Regions from separate parts of the Anaerostipes sp. AF04-45 genome, predicted to be linked through region 2. Evidence: predicted binding sites of a transcription regulator. Region 2 holds the regulator's gene; the other holds the start of a gene.
The links. Region 2 encodes HrcA, which represses chaperone genes, less so after heat shock. Its sites were predicted from a motif close to TGTTAGCACTCNNNNNNNNNGAGTGCTAACA; they were not measured.
Positions count from the first base shown of each region.

Region 1: a site for HrcA is predicted at 9,685-9,715, ahead of DWV34_RS04760 (co-chaperone GroES). Genes of this name have one in related genera too.

Region 1 is NZ_QTXQ01000002.1:373,110-384,346, forward strand. Features, by position in the region: gene DWV34_RS04720 (efflux RND transporter permease subunit) at 1-1,577, opposite strand, end outside; gene DWV34_RS04725 (superoxide dismutase) at 1,714-2,355, shown strand; gene guaB (IMP dehydrogenase) at 2,425-3,879, opposite strand; gene DWV34_RS04735 (PTS glucitol/sorbitol transporter subunit IIA) at 4,003-4,371, opposite strand; gene gltA (NADPH-dependent glutamate synthase) at 4,387-5,775, opposite strand; gene DWV34_RS04745 (sulfide/dihydroorotate dehydrogenase-like FAD/NAD-binding protein) at 5,778-6,599, opposite strand; gene DWV34_RS04750 (hypothetical protein) at 6,761-7,522, opposite strand; gene groL (chaperonin GroEL) at 7,708-9,336, opposite strand; gene DWV34_RS04760 (co-chaperone GroES) at 9,358-9,630, opposite strand; gene DWV34_RS04765 (GrpB family protein) at 9,774-10,364, opposite strand; gene DWV34_RS04770 (glutamine--tRNA ligase/YqeY domain fusion protein) at 10,489-11,237, opposite strand, start outside.
Region 2 is NZ_QTXQ01000006.1:91,682-102,918, forward strand. Features, by position in the region: gene asrA (anaerobic sulfite reductase subunit AsrA) at 1-716, opposite strand, end outside; gene DWV34_RS10540 (Cof-type HAD-IIB family hydrolase) at 931-1,734, shown strand; gene dnaJ (molecular chaperone DnaJ) at 2,051-3,199, opposite strand; gene dnaK (molecular chaperone DnaK) at 3,222-5,081, opposite strand; gene grpE (nucleotide exchange factor GrpE) at 5,155-5,730, opposite strand; gene hrcA (heat-inducible transcriptional repressor HrcA) at 5,746-6,774, opposite strand; gene dnaK (molecular chaperone DnaK) at 6,979-8,712, opposite strand; gene DWV34_RS17875 (J domain-containing protein) at 8,738-9,355, opposite strand; gene DWV34_RS10575 (DUF5685 family protein) at 9,357-10,193, opposite strand; gene DWV34_RS10580 (hypothetical protein) at 10,206-10,634, opposite strand; gene DWV34_RS10585 (hypothetical protein) at 10,849-11,139, shown strand; gene DWV34_RS10590 (TfoX/Sxy family protein) at 11,188-11,237, opposite strand, start outside.

The DNA.
Region 1 (11,237 bases), on a different contig from region 2:
ATTAAGTTTGTATAATGCAGTCCGGGGTTCTCTTTTTTGAGTGTTTCCAGCTTCTCGGAAACCCTCTTTGATACGTCTGCCGTAGAGTAATTGTTCTGTTTCTGAATGCTCAGCACCGCCGCATCATTGCCATTTACCCTGCAGTAATTATCCTTTTTATTGTTGACAACTGCCACATCTGCAACATCACTCAGACGGATCGGCGCAAAGTTATCAATGCCGAGATCCATCAGCTCCATGTCTTCCAGATCTTCCTGACTGGTAACTTTATCCCCGACTCTGACCAGATATTGTGTGTTGTCTTCTGAAATATATCCCGCAGGCATTTCAAAATTCTGTGCGATCAGCATGGCTTTTACATTGTCCACAGTCAGTTTATCTTTTATGTCAGCCGCCGCTTTTGCCTGCTTTTTGCTGGCATCCAGCTGCTGCTGGCCCGCAGCAATCTGTGATTCGCCCTGTGCGATGCCGATCTCTCCTGATGTCATCTGGCTGTTGGCATTGGCGGTCTGGGCAGTCACTGTCGTCAGATTGGCGTCGATCTGTTTTTTGCCCTTCTGGATCTGCTTTAACGCCTTCTGTAAAACTTCAATATTTTTATCCAGGGTCTTTATCGTACTGTCTGCTGTTTTCAGCTGCTTTTTAATCTCTGTGATCTGAGCCTGAAGCTGCGCCTTCTGTGCGGGGTCTGTCACAGTTTTGAGCTGTGCCTCCAGCTGTTTAAGTCCTTCTTCCCCCGCCTGTTTTACAAGTTCCAAAGCTTTTTTCTGATTTTGAAGATTGGTAAGAGCACTTGTGACCTCTACCTCCTTCTGGGCAAGGCTTAATTTCCCGCTGTTTAGAGCCGTCTGTGCTTTCGCAAGGGTATCGTTGAGCTCCGTTCTCTTAGAATTCAGCTGTGCCTTGCTTCCGTCAAGTTTTGCTTTCGCCCGGTCCAGCTCATCCTGAGCCTCGTCAAACTGGCCGTCCAAAGCCTTTTGAATCTTTTTATTTAATGATTTGATCTTGTCCTCATTGATGATAACATTGATATTCTCTTCAAGCATTCCGGTCTCGCTTACAGAGGCAACACCTTCCACTGCCTCCACACCCGGAGAAACTTTGTCTTTGATCAGCTTTGAAATCTCAGACATATCTTTGTTGTCCGAATCAATCGCAGTCACAAGCACCGGCATCATGTCCGGATTTAATTTCATGATCGTAGGATTGCCTACTTTGTCAGGCCAGTATCCTTTGATCATATCCAGCTTTTCCCGCATATCAAGAGCTGCCGAATCCATATTGGCATCGCCTTCAAACTCCATATAGACAACGGACATATTCTCACTGGAGGAAGATGCCACCTGTTTGATGTTGGATATGGTTGCCATGGCCTGTTCCACCGGCTTTGTCACCGTAGTCTCCACTTCTTCAGGAGAAGCCCCCTGATAGGTAGTCATGACAAGAGCGTATGGAAGTTCCATACTCGGAAGCAAGTCCGTAGTCATTTTGGAAAAAGAGACAATGCCCAGAATAATTACCAGGATGACTCCCACAATGACAGTATATGGCTTGCGCACACTAAATTTTGAAAACATGTTTTTTCCCCTTTTGAGTTTTTGTATTATAAGAATAATACAATGTTAGCATGACCGCTCAAAGGATTCAAGTTTTTTTGAATATTATTTTAGATTCCCACGTAAAATAAAAAGAAAAAAGGAGATAAATTATAATATGAATGAAACATACCCATTTTCCCTCGAACCGCTTCCATACGATTATGATGCCCTGGAGCCGGTGATTGACGCTGAGACCCTCAGATTTCATCACGATAAACATCTTGCCGCCTATGTAGAAAAACTGAATGCGGCAATCAAACCCCACCAAGATCTGCATAACATGACGCTGGAACAGCTGCTTACAGAACCTGACAAAATTCCGGAAGAAGCAAAAACCCCTGTTAAGAACAACGGCGGAGGAGTTTACAACCATCAAGTATATTTTAACGCTATGGAAAAGGATGAATTCACAACTCCCGAAGGAGAAATTGGAAAAGCCATAGAGAGAGATTTCGGGTCCCTTGATGCCTTCATGAAAGAAATGACAGAGGCCGCATTGTCACAGTTTGGTTCCGGTTATGGATGGCTTGTAAATAACAATGGAAAACTAAAAGTGATAAATCTTCCAAATCAGGATGTACCGCTCAGTGATACTCTTTATCCTCTGCTTCCTGTCGATGTCTGGGAACATGCTTATTATCTCCAGTACCAAAATCGGCGCCCTGATTATGTGAACAACTGGTTTTCACTAATCAACTGGGACTATGTAAACAAACGGCTTGAAGACAGCAGACAATGGTTTGAAGAGCACCAGTAAACCTGCACATTCAAAAAGCAGCAGTTAATTTTTATAACTGCTGCTTTTTATTTTTCCATAGGAAAGTTCTTAAACGTCTACGCTGTAATTAGGTGCTTCTTTTGTGATATGAATGTCATGCGGATGGCTTTCTTTCAAGGATGCAGCCGTAATCTGTACAAACTGTCCCTTCTCCTGCAGTTCTTCTACGGTTTTTGCCCCGCAGTATCCCATGCCGGAGCGGAGTCCGCCGAGCAGCTGGAAAATGGTGTCTTCTGCAGTCCCTCTGTATGCCACACGGCCCTCGACACCTTCCGGAACCAATTTCTTAGCGTTTGTCTGGAAATAGCGGTCTTTGCTTCCGCATTCCATAGCTGCTAAGGATCCCATGCCGCGGTATACTTTATATTTTCTTCCCTGGTAGAGTTCAAACTCTCCTGGGCTCTCATCACATCCGGCCATCATACTTCCGAGCATACATGCACTGGCACCGGCTGCAATCGCTTTTGTAATATCTCCTGAAAACTTGATCCCGCCGTCTGCAATGATCGGAATCCCTGCTTTCTTTGCCTCTTCATATGCCCCCATAATCGCAGTAATCTGCGGAACACCGATTCCGGCAACCACACGGGTGGTACAGATGGATCCTGGTCCGATTCCCACTTTGACAGCGTCGGCCCCTGCCTCAATCAATGCTTTTGTACCCTCTGCCGTGGCTACATTTCCTGCAATGACCTGCAGTTCAGGATATGCTTTTTTCACCATTCTGACTGCCTTTAATACGTTTGCAGAATGTCCATGGGCTGAGTCGACAACCACTACATCTACGTGAGCTTTTACCAATGCATCCACACGGTCCAAGATATCGGCTGTGATCCCCACACCGGCACCACACAGCAGTCTGCCCTGTTCGTCTTTTGCAGCATGCGGGTATTTGATCTGTTTTTCAATATCCTTAATAGTAATTAAACCTTTTAAGTTAAAGTCTTTGTCCACGATCGGAAGTTTTTCTTTCCTTGCCTTCCCTAAAATCTGTTTTGCCTCTTCCAGGGTGATCCCTTCCTGCGCTGTGACAAGATTTTCTGATGTCATGGATTCCTTGATCTTCTTTGAAAAATCTGTTTCGAACTTTAAATCACGGTTTGTGATGATTCCGACCAGTTTGGTTCCCTCAGTAATCGGCACCCCTGATATGCGGTATTTTCCCATCAGGTCATCTGCGTCCTGGATCGTATGTTCAGGACTTAAAGAAAAAGGATCTGTGATGACACCGTTTTCCGAACGTTTTACCTTGTCCACTTCGTCTGCCTGCTGTGCAATGGTCATATTCTTATGAATGATACCGATACCGCCCTGCCTTGCCATTGCGATCGCCATACGGTGCTCTGTTACCGTATCCATGCTGGCACTCATTAAAGGAATATTTAATGTAATCTTGTCTGTCAGACGGGTCTCTGTCACCACTTCATTTGCGATTACTTCTGAATATCCCGGAACTAATAATACGTCGTCAAATGTGATTCCCTGGCCAATTAACTTTCCCATTTTTTCCTCGCTTTCTATGTCTTTCGTATTCTAATTTATAGTTTTATACTATAACAAATTCTAAATTCTTTGTCAACAAACAAAGGATTATTGTCCGAAAACAATAATCCTTTGTACAATCGTCTAGTCTTCTTTAATTTCGATCTTTGATCCGACTTTTAACTTAGGCATTGGCTTGGCCTCAACACAGATGCTTCCCGGAAGCCCTGCCTCAGCTGCCCCGCTGAATACTACCGTCAGATGTCCAAGAGTCTCTAAATTAGACTGGGCAATCTCTCCCACAGCCGAGATCTTAAACTCTGCACCGTCAATCACCAGTGTGTTTCCTTTGCCGATTGTCCCGTCTACTTCATTGACATCGATAAAATGGCAGAAATCTTTTAATGTATCCGGAACATTCTCACCGAACAGCACAAACATCCCTTCGTCATAAAAGGCATCAACCTGGTCTCCCAATTCATAGACAGATGTTTGAAAAATAGTTTTGCTCATATCCTGTCCTCCCGATTATCCTCTTAACTTTTTGTCAATGGCTGCCGCAGCTTTCTTCCCGGCACCCATGGCCAAAATGACAGTTGCCGCACCCGTGACAGTATCTCCTCCTGCATAGACTCCGTCTTTGCTTGATTCCATCGTCTCCTCGTCAACAATGATACCGCCCCATTTCTGAACATCCAAGCCTGGTGTTGTGTGACGAATTAACGGGTTCGGACTCTGTCCAATCGCGATGACAACAGTATCTACATCAATATCGTAGTTGGACCCTTCAATCGGAACCGGAGACCTTCTTCCTGAGGCATCGGGTTCTCCTAATTCCTGTTTTACGATCTCCATCTTCTCTACCCATCCGTCCTCATTTGCCTTAATGGCTACCGGATTATTTAAAAACTTAAAGATAATTCCTTCTTCTTTAGCGTGGTGAAGTTCTTCCAGACGGGCAGGAGCTTCCTCTTCACTTCGTCTGTAAACAATATATACCTCATCTGCTCCAAGACGCTTCGCTGTTCTGGCAGCATCCATCGCTACGTTTCCTGCTCCCACGACTGCAACTTTCTTTCCGATCTTGACCGGGGTCGGGTACTCTGGGAATTCGTAACCCTTCATGAGGTTCACACGGGTTAAGAATTCATTGGCAGAATAAACTCCCAGGTAGTTTTCTCCCGGTATATTTAAGAATCTTGGAAGTCCTGCTCCGCTGCCCACAAAGACAGCTTCATATCCGTCTTCCATCAGCTCGTCGATGGTAACAGATCTTCCGACAATCACATTGGTCTCGATCTTCACGCCAAGATTTTCAACAGATTCTATTTCTTTCGCCACTAGATCCTTTGGAAGACGGAATTCCGGAATTCCGTAGCTCAGTACTCCGCCCGGCTTGTGCAGTGCTTCAAATACTGTCACTTCATATCCTTTTTTGATCAGTTCACCGGCACAGGTAATACCTGCAGGTCCGCATCCTACGACTGCGACTTTCTTTCCATTCTTTTCGATGCTGACTTCAGCCGGTTCTGCATTTGCCATGTGGTAGTCTGCAACAAACCGCTCCATACGCCCGATACCAACAGGTTCACCCTTGATCCCACGGACACATTTACCCTCACACTGATTTTCCTGAGGACATACGCGGCCGCAGATAGCAGGCAGGGCATTCTCACTCGTGATTACTTCATAAGCGCCTTCAAAATCACCTGCAGCTACTTTTTCGATAAATTCCGGAATCGGTACATTGACCGGACATCCGTTGACACACGGTTTATTTTTGCAGTTTAAGCAGCGGGTTGCTTCTTCCATAGCCATTTCTTTCGTATATCCCAAAGCAACTTCTTTAAAGTTCTTATTCCGAACATTCGGATCCTGTTCCGGCATTGCTACTTTATTTGGACTCATATTTGCCATGACTATTTACCCCTCCCAATCTTACACTCGTGTTCTTCTTCTCTGAACATTGTCTGACGTTTCATACATTCATCAAAATCCACCTGGAATCCGTCAAAATCCGGTCCGTCCACACAGGCAAACTTCGTTTCTCCGCCTACTGTGACACGGCATCCGCCGCACATACCGGTTCCGTCAATCATGATCGGATTCAGGGATACCATCGTCGGAATATCATGCTGTTTTGTAATCTTTACAACATTTTTCATCATGATCAGCGGCCCGATCGCGATGACTTCGTCATACTTCACGCCTTTTGCAATCTGATCTTCCAGAACATTCGTAACAAATCCTTTTGTTCCAAGGCTTCCGTCATCTGTGGCAATAAATACATTTTCACAGAACTCTTCAAATTTCTCTTTTAAGATAACAAATTCTGCACTCTTGCCTCCGATAATAACATCTACAGGAACTCCCATTTCGGCAAGTTTGCGAAGCTGAGGATAAAGAGGTGCTGCACCGACTCCGCCTGCCACACCTAAAACTCTCTCTCGTTTATGTAAGATGGACGGCTGTCCTAGAGGACCTACAAAATCGGCTACATAGTCTCCCTCTTTCTTCTTGCTTAATAATTCTGTGGAATATCCGACAACCTGATAAATGATTGTGACTGTTTCCTTTTCTCTGTCATAATCTGCGATAGTCAAAGGAACTCTCTCGCCTTTTTCATCAACACGGATAATAATGAACTGACCTGGTTCACACTTCCTTGCAACGAATGGTGCGTGAATTTCCATCAATTCAACCAAGTTATTAAGTGTCTCTTTTTTTACTATTTTATACACCAAATACACCTCTTTCTGCATCTTTTAATATCTTTTTTATTATATCGTGAAACTGTACAATAGCAAAGCATTTTTTTGAAATTCTTAAAATACTCTTAACAAATGAAAAAACCTGCCTTGTTTCTGCACAGAAAAAAGGAGAAAGAACCGGCTCCTTCTCCTTAAAATATTTTGTTTAATTTTACACTGTGATTTGTGACTGTCTTTTTTAACAGATCGACATCGGTCTCCAAAACATCCTGTCTTCTTATAACCATCTTGTATCTGGATGAATCTTCACGGTTTTCAAAGAGTACATTTAATTTGGTGCAGATTTCATTCTCCAGAATCATATGAATATCGGAAAATCCAGCTTCCATTTTCGTTTTAAGATCAGATACCTCTCCTTCCGTTCGCTCCAAACGGGATTCTATGGAATTTGTCTTCTCTGATATAAAATCTATTTTTTCTGACATAAGATTTGACTTTTCTGTGAGAATATCAGTGCGCTGTAAGAGAAGGCTGTTTTGTTCACTTAGGAATTTTGTCGTCTGATCCAGCTGATCTGTTTTTTCTTCCAAAGCAGAGGTTCTTTCATTTAATTCCTGAATACTGCTTTCCATTCTGTCTGTTTTTTCGTCCAGTCTCTGGATATCCTGACTTAATCCATCTGTCTTCTCATCCAGTCTCCGGATATCCTGGCTCAGTCCGTCTGTTTTCTCATCCAGTCTCTGGATATCCTGGCTTAATCCATCTGTCTTCTCATCCAGTCTCTGAATGTCCTGAACGATCATATCTGTTTTTTCTTCCAGATTCTCTGTTTTTACCGTCAGCAGATCCACTTTTCTCTCAACACGTCCCATTCGTCCGTCAAAGGCTGTCATACTGGAATTCACCTGCTGCATCAGATTATACATGTCTTTTATCATTTGTTCTTCCGGCAACTTTTTTCGCCTCCTTCTTACATATTTTAGGAATTGTAAATATTATACTTCTTTCTTTACTCTTTGTCTACCCTTTTGTACTGAAATGCATTTTTTATGTCATGAAAAAAAGAAGGCTGACGAGTTTATCAGCCTTCTCTTTGTTTCTGTATCTCTTTTACAATCAAACACCTTATGAAATCCGATTACATCATTCCCATTCCCGGTGCTCCTGCTCCAGCCGGCATTGCCGGTGCATCTTCTTTGATATTAGCAACAACAGATTCTGTTGTCAGTAAGGTAGATGCAACAGATGTTGCATTCTGTAATGCACTTCTTGTTACCTTAGCCGGATCAATGATGCCTGCTTCAATCATATTTACATATTTTCCATTTAATGCGTCGAATCCGAATCCAACTTCCTGTTCTTCAACTTTATTGATGATAACAGAACCTTCCAGTCCTGCGTTTGCAGCAATGTGGAATAATGGAGCCTGGAGAGCTTTGAGGATAATATTTGCACCTGTCTTTTCATCGCCCTCTAATTCTTCTGCCATCTTTGCAACCTTCTTGGAAGCATGGATATAAGCAGAACCGCCGCCGAAAATAATACCTTCTTCAACTGCTGCCTTTGTCGCTGCCAGGGCGTCTTCCAGACGAAGTTTACTTTCTTTCATCTCTGTCTCTGTCGCCGCACCTACACGGATAACTGCAACACCACCGGATAATTTTGCGAGTCTTTCCTGTAATTTTTCTTTATCAAATTCAGAAGTTGTCTCATCCAGCTGACCCTTGATCTGTCCGATTCTTGCCTGAATTGCATCCTTAGATCCTTCTCCGTCAACAATCACTGTGTTTTCTTTTTCAACTTTTACAGATTTTGCACGGCCTAACTGATCGATCGTTGTTTCTTTCAAATCTAATCCGACTTCCTCAGAAATCACAGTTCCTCCTGTAAGGATTGCAATATCCTCTAACATCGCTTTTCTTCTGTCACCGTATCCAGGTGCCTTCACTGCACACACAGAGAATGTTCCGCGCAGTTTATTAACGATCAATGTTGTCAGTGCTTCGCCTTCAATATCTTCTGCGATGATCAGAAGTTTCTTTCCGCTCTGTACGATCTGCTCTAAGATTGGAAGGATATCCTGAATATTAGAAATCTTCTTATCTGTGATCAGGATATATGGGTCTTCTAATTCAGCGACCATTTTTTCCATGTCTGTTGAGAAGTAAGCAGATAAATATCCGCGGTCAAACTGCATACCTTCCACTAAATCTAATTCTGTCTTCATTGTCTTAGATTCTTCGATTGTGATAACACCGTCGTTAGACACCTTTTCCATAGCATCCGCAACTAACTCCCCGACTTCCTCATCACTGGCAGAAATTGCAGCAACTTTTGCGATCTGATCTTTGCCGTTTACTTTGCTGCTCATCTCAGCGATTGCTTCTACTGCCGCATCTGTTGCCTTTTTCATTCCTTTTCTTAAAATAATCGGATTTGCACCTGCCGCAAGGTTTTTCATTCCTTCATTTACCATTGCCTGGGCTAAAACAGTGGCTGTTGTAGTACCATCACCCGCAACATCATTTGTCTTTGTTGCAACTTCTTTTACAATCTGAGCACCCATGTTCTCGAATGCATCTTCTAATTCAATCTCTTTTGCGATTGTCACACCGTCGTTTGTGATCAGAGGAATACCAAAAGATTTATCTAACACTACATTTCTTCCTTTTGGTCCGATGGTAACTCTGACTGTATCTGCTAACTGGTTTACACCTGCTTCTAACGCTTTTCTTGCATCAATTCCGTATTTGATTTCTTTTGCCATGATTCGTCTCCTCCAAAAATCCTATTCTACAACTGCTAAAATATCGTTCTGTTTTACGATGATGTATTCATCATCTCCACATTTCACTTCAGTTCCCGCATATTTGGAATAGATGACTTTCTGTCCCTTTTCTACTTCCATTTTCACTTCATCCGTTCCAGGTCCGACTGCGACAACTTCGGCTTCCTGCGGTTTTTCCTGAGATGCTGTTGTCAACACGATTCCGGATTTTGTTGTAGTCTCAGCTTCCAGCTGTTTCAGCACTACTCTGTCTCCTAATGGTTTTAAATTCATATCATTACCTCCTAAAATTCAGATGAAATTCTTTTGTCTTATTTACCCGATTATTGTTAGCACTCACTCTCATCGAGTGCTAATCACAAAATATAGTATAACACCCTATCAAAAAATTGCAAGGGCTTTTTTGAAAAATTTTTTCACTTTTCACCGTCTGGCCGGTAGATATCTCCAAACTCTTTCCGGGCCTTTTTCGTGCACTCTCTTACAAAATCTGTCTTTGCCCTTGTATAGGCATCCCTGTCATGTTCATATTTTTTCTGAAAACCAGTCTTTAATTTCCCGTATTCTTCTGCCGCCTCCCGATGCCGTTTCAAATAATCCCGGAAATAAAGTTCATCCCAGTCCCCCGGATACCTTACATGGAGATGATAGACTTTCTTTGCAAATCCCTGTAAAGTATAACCTTTCATAAACATCATATGCGGGGGAGGATTCCTCGGCTTCTTCTCATAGATATATCCTTCCTTCTCCACCGCCCGGATCAGGTCCTTCAGGTCGCAGTGTTCTTCAATTTCCAAAAGGATATCAATCGTAGGCTTAGCCAAAAGCCCTTTCACAGCCGTGCTGCCGATGTGACTGATCCTCGCCACCTGGCCCCGCCCAATCGAATGAAGCAGCAGTTTCTTTTCATTTTCATACATCTGCTTCCATTCTTCCTTATGGCCGCACAAAACGATGGGAAAAAGTTCCCACAGTTCTTCATTGGACATCTCTGTAAGATTTTTCATCTTCATCTCCTTCATTGTTTCCAAAAATTAAACAAAGTAGTCAAACACACTCTGCGGAGCATTCTTCATTTCTCAGAAAATGAAAAGATAAGCCGTTATAAAACGGCTTATCTCTCTTCTGCTTCTATTTAGGCTGATAAGAGCTCTTCATAGAAACAATGCGGTTAAATACCATGTGATCCTTTGTTGTATCTTTTGTGTCCAGGCAAAAATACCCCTGTCTGACAAACTGGAAGCTGTCCCCAGGAGCTGCCTCCTCAAGAGACGGCTCAACATAGCAGTCTTTTAATATTATGAGAGAATCTGGATTTAAATTAACAGATCCATCCTCGTTATACACGCCTTTTTCCTCATCTACAATATTTTCATATAAACGGACTTCGGCCTTTTTTGCAAAAGGAGCGGCAACCCAGTGAATGGTCCCCTTCACTTTTCGTCCGTCGGGGCTGTTGCCTCCTCTGGATTCCGGATCATAGGTACAGAGTACCTCTGTGACATTTCCGTCCTCATCGGTCACGTAGTCTGTGCAGGTCACAAAATATCCGTTCATCAGACGCACTTCGTTGCCGGGATACAGACGGAAATACTTCTTCGGCCTCTCAATCTTAAAATCATCCCGCTCTATATACAGTTCTCTGCAAAACGGCACTTTTCTTGTGCCCATCTCTTCATTTTCCTGATTATTTTTTACTTCCATATACTCTACCTTGTCTTCCGGGTAGTTTGTAATAACCAGCTTAATTGGGTCCAGGACAGCCGATACCCTTGGCTTTTTCAGCTTCAGGTCATCTCTGATGCAGTACTCAAGCATGGCATAATCAACGGAGCTGTGACTCTTAGCCACACCGACCAGCTCCATAAACCTGCGGATGG
Region 2 (11,237 bases):
CATGTGGAACAGGCTACCGTACAGCTGCCGCAGGAGATACACCTCTTGTCAAACTCTCTCCACATGGGATGCTTTTTTAATTCCATCCGCACCTGTTTGTCAGACAGATCCGGCAGAGTTACTTTCAGCTCATTTTCCTTCACAAAAGCAGGTGTGTAGCTGCCTTTCGGCATATCGTTAAAATATGTATTGAACGAAGCATCTTCGACCCGGACATCGGCTCCGTCTTCCCGAAACCGGACTGCCAGGGCATAGTCCTCTGTCTCATTGCTCCCCATAGAAACACAGAAGCAGGCGTCGTCCCCGCCATTACATTCCATCATGGCAAATGTTACAAGGCTGCGCATCCGCTCATAGTAAAAATCCGTATATCCCCCGTTGCCCGCATATATTTCATCCTGTATATGCTGTGCATTGATGTCGCACGGCCTGGCAAAGATCAAAACAGATTTTGCCGGATTTCTGCTCGGTTTATACTCATCCTCCGTGTAATAAAAGAGTGTCTGCTGAATGGGCATGACAACCTCCTTCACAGGATAGTCGGACTTTTCCTTCCAGACAATCTCTTCAAAATTTTTCACCTCATCATAGCGTATGATATCCGTGTCAGAATAACGCCCCTGTTTCGGAAAACGCTTCGGAGCATAGACACGGTAGTCTTTTCTCAGTGCCTCCAAGACCCGGTCAGCCTGGGCAATGTCAAGTGAATATTCCATCTTCTTGTCCCTCCATTTCTTATTCCGGTGTTCTGCCTAAAAATTTTCATGTTTCATTACTCTCATTATACTGCCGTACTATAATTATAAATAATTATAGTTTGTTATCACAATATAAGAATTTATTATCCATATATGCAGACATACTTCCTTAATGCTATAATTAACATGTGTATTTAATAACTTTTTCTATACAGAAAGGACACTGCATCAGATGAAATATAAACTAATCGCCCTGGATTTAGATGGTACCTTAAACACCGATGAAAAAACAATCACCCCGAAAACCCGGGATGCCCTTCTCAGAGCACAGCAGCAGGGACTTATCATAGCTCTCTGCTCCGCACGCCCGGTGCCGGGACTCTATAAAGATATGAAAACACTGGAACTGGAAAAACACCATGGAATCCTGATCGCCTATAATGGAGGTAAAATTCTGCGGGCCGAAGATAAAGAGATTCTTCACCAGCAGATGTTTCCCCGCGGTCTGGCCATAGAAGTTTTAAAACATCTGAAACATTATCCGGTCACCCCGATCATAGACGACGGAGAACGTTTTTATGTGACAAATAAAAATGGATATAAAGTTCAGCACGAATGTTGGAACAATCAAATGGAATGTATGGAAGTCCCATCATTAACGAACTGTCTCGATTTTGACCTGGTAAAGATTTTAATGTCCGTACGGCCGGAAGAACTTTGGGACATACTCCCAGAAGTCAGCAAACCATTTGAAGATGATCTGGTCTTCGTAAGGACCGCCCCTTTTTACATCGAAGCCATGCCAAAGGGTCTCAATAAAGCAGAGGGCCTGCGCCGTACATGTGAACTTCTCCACATCTCTCCCGAAGAAGTCATCGCCTTTGGGGACGCAGAAAACGACCTGGAGATGATCAGATTTTCCGGTCGGGGCGTTGCCATGGGAAATGCCTGTGATGCCCTGAAAGAGGCAGCCGATGAAATCACTCTGACCAACAATGAAGACGGAATTGCACATAGCCTGGAACATCTTTTGTAAAAATATGAACAGCCACTGTCATAAGAATTAGGCAGACAATCCCACTTCAATAAAATGCTCCCTTCCAGGCAGACAAGTGAAAAACAACTTGTTTACCCGGTTGAGAGCATATCACAACAGACAACACAAGATATTTATAATGAGATTTATTCTTTTAAATTTCACACTTTGATTCACATCGGGAACTTTTCCTTTCACAATGACGCTCAAAAGTACGTTCGGACACAGCTTTATCATGTTCTCAACTGTTTTATCGGCCTCCTCCTTAGAAAAAACAGGACTATGATGTTATATTCTTCATCATAATCCTGTCTCTTTATTTTTTATGTTTCCCGAAAAATCCTTTATGTTCTTCTTTCTTCGGCACTTCCCCCATGGATTCCTGGAACTTTTTAAGGGCATTCTTCTGCTCTTCGTTCAGATGCTCCGGCACCTGGACAACAAGGGTCACATAGTGGTCGCCCCGGACATTCTTGTTCCGTAAGGTTGGCACACCCTTGCCTTTCAGGCGCACACGGGTGTCTGTCTGGGTTCCTGCCTTGATCGTATAGTCATAAGGACCGTCTACCGTATTGATCTTGATCGTCGCGCCAAGTGCTGCCTGGGTAAAGGAGATCGGCTCCGTGGATATAATATCGTATTCCTGTCTCTGGAATTTCGGATGCCGGTCCACGGAAACAACCACGAGGAGATCTCCCCTCGGTCCTCCGTTTGTTCCGGGCTCTCCTTTTCCGCGGATTCTGATACTCTGTCCGTTGTTGATGCCGGCCGGCACAGTGACCTCGATCGTTTTTCTCTGGCTCACATAGCCGCTTCCGTGGCAGTCCGGACATTTTTCCTTGATCACCTGACCGGTTCCCTGGCAGTCCGGACATGTCTGGACATTTCTCACCGTTCCGAACATAGACTGCTGGGTATATACTACCTGGCCTTTACCGCCGCACTTCGGACATGTCTCCGGATGGGTGCCGGCTTTGGCACCGCTTCCGTGACAGGAAGCACACTCCTCTTTCAGAGAAATTTCCAGCTTTTTGGTTGTTCCAAAAACCGCTTCCTCAAAGGTCACATGTATCCTTGCACGCACGTGGGCACCCTGGGTCGGCGTATTGGCCGCGCGCTGGCTTCTGCCTCCGCCGCCGAACATACCGCCGAAGATATCTCCGAAAATATCTCCCATATCTCCGCCGAAATCAAAACCGCCAAACCCTCCTCCGTTGAATCCTCCGGGTCCGCCCTGTTCAAAGGCAGCATGACCAAACTGGTCATACTGCGCTTTCTTTTCAGGATCACTTAAAACTTCATAAGCCTCGGAAGCTTCTTTAAACTTTGCCTCGGCCACTTTGTCTCCCGGGTTCGTATCTGGATGATACTGTTTCGCAAGTTTACGGTAGGCTTTCTTTATTTCTGATTCTGAAGCACTGCGGGATACCCCCAGCACTTCATAGTAATCTCGTTTATCTGCCATAATCGTCTACCTTCTTTTTCCCTTATACTTCTTTGTAATCTCCATCTACGACATCGTCTGCTGCACCTGCTGCTCCGGCAGTATCTCCTGCAGTCTCCTGAGCTCCCTGGGCATTGGCTGCGGCAGCTTCATACATCTTGGTGAACAATCCCTGAGCACTGTTCATGAGCTGATCTTTTTTATTCTTAATGTCTTCTACCTGAGCTTCTGTAAGTTCAGCGTCTTTTGTCTGCTCCAACAAGTCTTTCAATGCTTTCAGGTCTTCTTCCACTTTCACTTTCTCTGTTGCGTCTACCTTGTCTCCTGCTTCTTCCAGGGCTTTTTCTGTCTGGAATACCATAGAATCAGCTTCGTTTCTTGTATCGATCGCTTCTTTTCTCTTCTTATCCTGATTTTCAAATTCTGCCGCTTCTTTTACTGCCTTATCGATATCTTCGTCGGACATGTTGGAACCGCCTGTGATCGTGATATGCTGTTCTGCACCTGTTCCAAGGTCTTTGGCAGATACTTTTACGATACCATTGGCATCGATATCAAAGGTTACTTCGATCTGAGGCACGCCTCTTCTCGCAGGTGCGATGCCGTCCAGACGGAATCTTCCCAGTGATTTGTTATCTTTTGCAAACTGGCGCTCACCCTGTACTACATTGATATCTACGGCTGTCTGGTTGTCTTCCGCTGTAGAGAAGATCTGGCTCTTCTTTGTAGGAATCGTTGTATTTCTCTCGATCAGTCTGGTTGCCACGCCTCCCATCGTCTCGATAGATAAGGACAATGGTGTTACGTCCAGAAGAAGGATATCGCCTGCTCCTGCGTCTCCGGCTAATTTACCGCCCTGGATGGAAGCACCGATGGCAACACATTCGTCCGGGTTGATTCCCTTAAATGGTTCTTTGCCTGTGAGCTGTTTTACTTTATCCTGTACGGCAGGAATTCTTGTGGAACCTCCTACAAGGAGAACCTTGCTCAGTTCTGATGCCGCAATTCCTGCGTCTTTTAACGCTGTGTTAACAGGAGTTGCTGTTCTCTCTACAAGAGATAAGGTCAGTTCATCAAACTTTGCTCTTGTAAGGTTCATATCAAAATGTTTTGGTCCTTCATTTGTCGCTGTGATAAACGGAAGGTTGATGTTGGTTGTTGTCGCAGAAGAAAGTTCTTTTTTCGCTTTCTCGGCAGCTTCTTTCAGTCTCTGCATTGCCATCTTGTCTCCGGATAAGTCAACGCCTTCCTGTTTTTTGAACTCGTCTAACATGTAGTTTGTGATCACATTGTCGAAATCATCTCCGCCCAGTTTATTGTCACCGGCTGTTGAGAGAACTTCGATGACACCGTCTCCGATCTCGATGATGGATACATCGAAGGTACCTCCTCCAAGATCATAAACCATGATCTTCTGTTCATTCTCATTGTCCAGTCCGTAAGATAAAGCTGCTGCTGTAGGCTCGTTGATGATACGTTTTACATCGAGTCCTGCAATCTTACCCGCATCTTTTGTTGCCTGTCTCTGAGCATCGTTAAAGTAAGCCGGTACTGTGATGACAGCCTCTGTTACTTTTTCTCCGAGATAGTTTTCTGCATCTGCTTTCAATTTCTGAAGCACCATTGCTGAAATTTCCTGCGGTGTATAATTCTTGTCGTCAATTTTTACTTTATAATCAGTTCCCATGTGGCGTTTGATAGAAGAAATTGTCTTCTCTGCATTCGTAACAGCCTGACGTTTTGCAGGTTCTCCGACGATACGCTCATCTGTTTTCGTGAATGCCACAACGGACGGAGTTGTTCTCACACCTTCTGCATTTGTGATAACGGTTGGCTTTCCGCCTTCCATAACTGCTACACAGCTGTTTGTTGTTCCTAAGTCAATACCAATAATTTTACCCATGATAAATTTCCTCCTAAAATAAATCTTTCTATATTTCCAATGCTTTCGCTTGATTTCCTCAAGTGTCTTACATTTAGTTCGCTACTTTTACCATACTGTGCCGAAGTACGCTTTCTTTATACATATATCCTTTTTGAAGCTCTTCGACCACTACATTTTCTCCGGCTTCTTCGTCTTCCACGTGCATCACCGCATTGTGGAGATTGGCGTCGAACTCTTTGCCCTCGGCATCCATGGCCTTTACTCCCAGTTCATCGAGAGTTCCCATAAGCTGCTTATAAATCTGTTCGATGCCCTGAACAAATGGAGAATCTTTTTCTTCCTCTGCCACGGCCTGAAGTCCCCTCTCAAAGTTGTCGACTACCGGCAGAAGCTTTTCTAAAACTCCCATGGCTCCCATGTCATATCTCTGGACAAACTCTTTGGCCGTCCGCTTTCTAACATTCTCAAACTCTGCCATGAGACGCTGATACTTATCGGTCAGCTCACCGATCTGCTGGTCTTTTTCCTTTATCAGATCATCCGCTTTCTGCTTTTTCGATGCCTTCTTGTCTGTCTTCTTAGCCTCTTTTGTTTTTTGGGTCTCTTTTTCTTCTGTGGCTGTATTTTCTTTCATTTCTTCTTCCTGAACTTTTTTCTCTTCTCCCATAATGCACCTTCCCTCCTATGGTTTTTTCTTGAACAGATCGTTGATCTCATCCGTCAGATTCTGGAGTGTCTTCACAACCCTCTTGTAATCCATCCGTTTCGGACCAATAATCCCGATTGTTCCGGTTCCGCCTTCCTCCAGTTCATAAGTGGCTGTCACAATGCTGCAGTCCCTCATGTTCTTCACCGGCGCCTCATCTCCGATGTAAACCTGAATTCCGTGGTGGTCATCACTTTCCAATGTGTCGCCCACCAGCTTGTTCAGTGCCTTCTTTTCCACTAAAGCATCTAAAAGCTCGGTAGCTGTCTCCGGCGAGCCAAGCTCGGGATACTTTAAGATATTGGAAGCACCTCCCGTATAAATCTCCAGCTGGTCCGCATTGTGGATAACGACTGCGATCTCCTCCAAAATCTTTTCCAGTATCTGGCTGTGGATTCCGGCCTGATCCTTCATCGTCTGGATCAGCTCCAGGTTGATTTCCTTCAGAGTCAGCCCCTGGAGAAAGGAGTTTAATAATACGTTCAGTTTCAGGACTTCGTCATTTGCCAGTGGTTTTTCCACGTCCATGATCTGGTTTTTTACGACATTGCCGTCTGCCACGATAACCGCCAGCAGACTGTACTCATCCACCTGGGAAAGCTGCACAAACTTGAGCTTTGTATTTTTGTACTGAGGGGCAGATACCATCGTCGCATAATTCGTACTGGACGCCAGGACATTGGCAACCTGCTTCAGCATCACTTCCATCTTGTCAACTTTCTTGACAAGCTCCAGCCGTTCTTCTTCGTCCGACTCCCGATCCTGCATCAGCTGGTCCACATAAAAACGATATCCCAGATCCGAAGGTATCCGCCCGGCCGACGTGTGCGGCTGCAGAATGAATCCCAGATCCTCAAGGTCCGCCATTTCATTGCGGATCGTTGCGGAACTTAAGTTCAGTCCCTCCATCTTGGAAATCGTCCTGGAACCAACGGGTTCCCCGGTCTCCAGATAATTTGCTATAATCGCTTTTAGTATTAGTCTTTTACGATCATTTAAATCCATGGTATCTTTCCTTTCATTATTAGCACTCATCTTAAACGAGTGCTAATATCTATAACATAAGTTATCACTTTTAAATTTCATTGTCAACCCCTCCTATTATTTTTTTTAAAATTGTCTCCTGGCTTTCCAAATAAAATATAGTAGGAACCTGTTTTTCTGAACATGGTTCCTACTATATCCAATCTTTATTCTGATTTTTTCATCTTACGGCAAAACTGAAAGCAGTTCTTCTTTCGCTCTGTTCAGTTCACCGGCCTGTTCCCTCGTAATCTTTTCAAGCTTCACACGTTTGAGCGCTTTTTTTAAATCTGCCGCTGCATCTTTGATGGCTTTCTTCTTTTCTTTTTCGATCTCTTTCTTGTGCTCTGCAAGATACTGTTCCGCCCTGACAAGTGTCTCTTCCGCCTCATGATAGGACTGAACCGCTTCTTTGTGTTCCTCATCAAATGCTGCATTTTCTTTTGCATTCCGGATTGCCTGTTCGATCTCTTCCTCCGACATATTGGAACTTGAGGTGATCACAACGCTCTGTTCCTTTCCGGTCCCCAGGTCTTTTGCCGATACCTTCAGGATACCATTGACATCGATATCGAAAGTCACTTCAATCTGAGGCACCCCTCTCACGGCCCGTTTGATCCCCTTGAGCCGGAAATTGCCGATGACCTTGTTTTCATTGGCCATCATCCGCTCTCCCTGGAGAACCTTGATATCCACGGCTGTCTGGAAATTAGCGCCTGTAGTAAAGATCTGGCTGTGACGGGTCGGAATTGTCGAGTTGCGCTCAATAATCCTTGTAGCCATTCCTCCCATTGTCTCTATAGACAGGGAAAGCGGGGTTACGTCCATGAGCAGCACTTCATTGGTTCCGGCCTCTCCTGCCAGTTTCCCTCCCTGGATGGCGGCCCCCAGCGCGACACACTCATCGGGATTTAAAGACTGGTCCGGGCGCTTTCCGGTGATCTCTGCCACCTTCCGCTGTACGGACGGAATTCTTGTAGATCCTCCCACCATCAGCACCCTGTTGATTTCTCCTGCGGACAGTCCCGCATCCTTCAGCGCGTTTCTGACCGGTTCTTCGGTTTTTGATACAAGGCTGTAAGTCAGCTCATCAAACTTTGTCCTCGTAAGCTGAATGTCCATGTGGTGTGTCTCACCCCGGTCCACGACGATGAACGGCAGGTTGATATTTGTCTCAGACATGCTGGAAAGTTCGATCTTAGCTTTCTCTGCGGCTTCCATGATCCGCTGCATTGCCTGGACATCTTTTTTCAAATCAATTCCATCTGTCTTCTTAAAAGTTTCCACCAGATACGCTGCCACTGCCTCATCAAAATCATCACCTCCCAGGTGATTGTTTCCTGAAGTTGCCAGCACCTCGATCACGCCGTCTTCGATCTGAATGACCGACACATCGAAAGTACCGCCTCCCAGGTCATAGACCATGATCTTTTGCTCCGTCCCGTTATCCAGACCGTAGGCCAGCGCCGCAGCGGTAGGTTCATTTATGATGCGCTTTACCTCAAGACCTGCGATCCTTCCCGCATCCTTGGTAGCCTGTCTCTGGGCGTCATTAAAATATGCAGGCACGGTGATCACTGCCTCCGTCACTTCCATACCCAGATAGCTCTCGGCATCCTGCTTTAACTTCATCAGGATCTGGGCGGAAATCTCCTGTGGGAGATATTTCTTTCCGTCGATCTTCACCCTGTAATCCGTCCCCATATGCCGTTTAATAGATGACACTGTCCGTTCCGGGTTCGCCGCAGACTGCCTTTTGGCCGCATCTCCGATCAGTCTTTCTCCGTTTTTGGTCAAAGCCATGACCGACGGCGTCGTCCTTGAACCTTCTGCATTATGTATGACAACGGCTTTTCCGCCTTCCATCACGGCAGTACAGCTGTTGGTCGTCCCTAAATCAATCCCTATGATCTTACCCATAAGTCCTCCTGTTTATGTTCCGTTGTTAACAAGGCCTGCAGCAGAAATTGATAAAACAATTCAGCATAATAAGCTGCATGCAGCAGCTGCTTCCCATCGTACTTCTTCCATATCCGGAGCCCATGTTCTGATACCAGCTTCCGCTCTGCTGAATCTGCTTTAAAAGCATCTGGTATTCCATGTTGGAAGGGTCCATCTGCACAGCTGTCTGCGCATGTTCCAGCGCGGTTACGTTGTTGCCGATGCCCATGTTTGCCACAGCGCTGAAATAAAACCACTGTGCATTTCTCTCGGATATACTTCCGAGCACCTGAAGAGCCTCCCGGTAATGACCTGCCCGCAGATAATTATAGGCGGCCGTCATCTCTGCCGAACCGGTTCCGGCATTGCCGTATCCCCCGTAGGAGGACTGTCCTCCCTGATATGGATTTCCATATGGGTTTCCGCCGGACGCTCCGTACTTTCTGAAGTCCATGATCTTTTTATAGGCCTCCTGGATTTCTTTAAATTTCCGCTCTGCGTATTCCGGCTGATTTAAGTTAGCATCCGGATGATATTTCTTGCTCAGCCTCCGGTATGCTTTTTTTATTTCCTCATCGGTCGCATCCTGGGATACGCCTAAGATTGTATATGCTTCATCCATCTCATTCTTCCTCACTGCCTTTTCTTCTGTTCTTTGCGATCTCAAATTTCGTCCATACTCCAGAATAAATGATATTCCTGAGAATTTCAATATCCTTCAAGATCGGCAGTCGTTCAAACACAGCGGCACACTCCGTCATCATCATGGTCAGGACCGTCTCTGCTCTCTGATCAAACTCTTTGCCCTCCGCATATAAACTCCATGGATTGTACCGTCCATTCTTCAGATCATCGGATAAATCTTCGTAGGCATCCATCAGATAAATGAACTTTCCAAGAAAGAATCCCATCGTTCTCAGATCATCAGACCACTCATCCTCCCGGAAGACAAAAATCTCTCCGAGCATCGTTCCCGTGAGGCCTGCCACACGATCCAGCTGATCCGTGTTTTCCTTCTCACAGACTGAAAGCTTCTTTATATAATCTCTGACAGCCCGGCTCTGTCTCGGATATCTCCGAGTGATCTCCATACATGATTTCCTGAGGCTATCCGCCAGCAGAAGACTTTTAAGCTTCTTCTCGTCCTGCCAGTCATCCAGCAGATTATAATAAGTAAGAAGAATTCCCATATCCGCCGCATAGTCACTCAGCTGATTGCACATAACCTTCTGCCTCTTTGCTGGATGGAGTCCGCAGAAATGCTTGCCGGAATGAAGCTTCGGCTCATAAAGCCCGTTTAATAAAATGGTAAGAAACGTCATGTCAAAGCTCAGTGTCAGCTGGCCTTTCTTTCCGTAATGCTTATAGAGCCTCCGGCACAGTCCGCAGTAATAGGCACGGTACCGTTCATAATCTTTGATCTTCATCTCAGGCTTATTGACAATCAAATATCCAAACATGCAAACCTCCTTTTACGATCTCGCCTGGAATTCTTTCCGGCATTTCGGACAGGTGATCACGATATTCCCCTTACCCTTCGGCACTCTGATATCCTGACCGCAGCCCGGACACCGGAAAAACTTGTTCGTTTTCCGCTGTTCAAAATGAAGCTTCTTCTTCCTGAAAAACCCGGTAATCTTGCTGGTCTTCCTGAGGAATGCCGCATTTTCAGCCGATCTCTTCGCAATATTCCTGGAAAAAATCCTGAAATAGGAATAGATCAGCAAAAGAAGTCCCGCATAATAAAACACAAACGCCTTCTTTATAAAAATAGGAAGAAACATCCCCGCCAAAGCCAAAATCAGCAAAAATTTTGAAAGAGAATCTGTGCCGTAACGCCCTCTTAAAAAATTCTGAATCTTATCTCTCATCATCTCACCTTTCTTAACATTCAAATGCACCTCTAAGCAGCCTGCTCCAGCAGATATTACGTCCATTTTCCACATGATTGGAGTGAGGCATTCTAAGAGCCGAACGGAAATCATGTGGAAAATGTCATAGATAACATTATAGCATTTTCGTTTGATGGAAAACATAAAGAAATTATAAAATCTTTGAACTTTTTGTGTCATAGAAACATACATGCCTCATATAATGAACAAAGGAGATGATGAGATGACAGATTTAACAAGGCTTCGCATGGAGCAGGAAAAACTGAAATTAAATCAAAAATATGCCTCCCATTCCGATCCGTTTCACACAGAACCGGAAGAGAGCGCCAGCTACTGGTCTTTTCTGAAGCTTCGCACGATTTTTTCTATCATCCTGCTGCTGTTTGTCCTGTCCCTTTCTAAAACAGCAGGCTCCAGGGATGCAGAAAAGATCAAGTCCGTCATTCAGCACATCGACCAGAGAGACCCTTATACACAAAAAGCTCTCAATGAAATCCAAAAAAATTTCCATTAACCCTCAGACAGCCGCTTCCTCTTTCATGTGGAAGCGGCTGTCTGCTGATTATCTTTTCTTTGGTTTCGGCACCGGAAGTTCTTCAAAAGAAGCTCTCA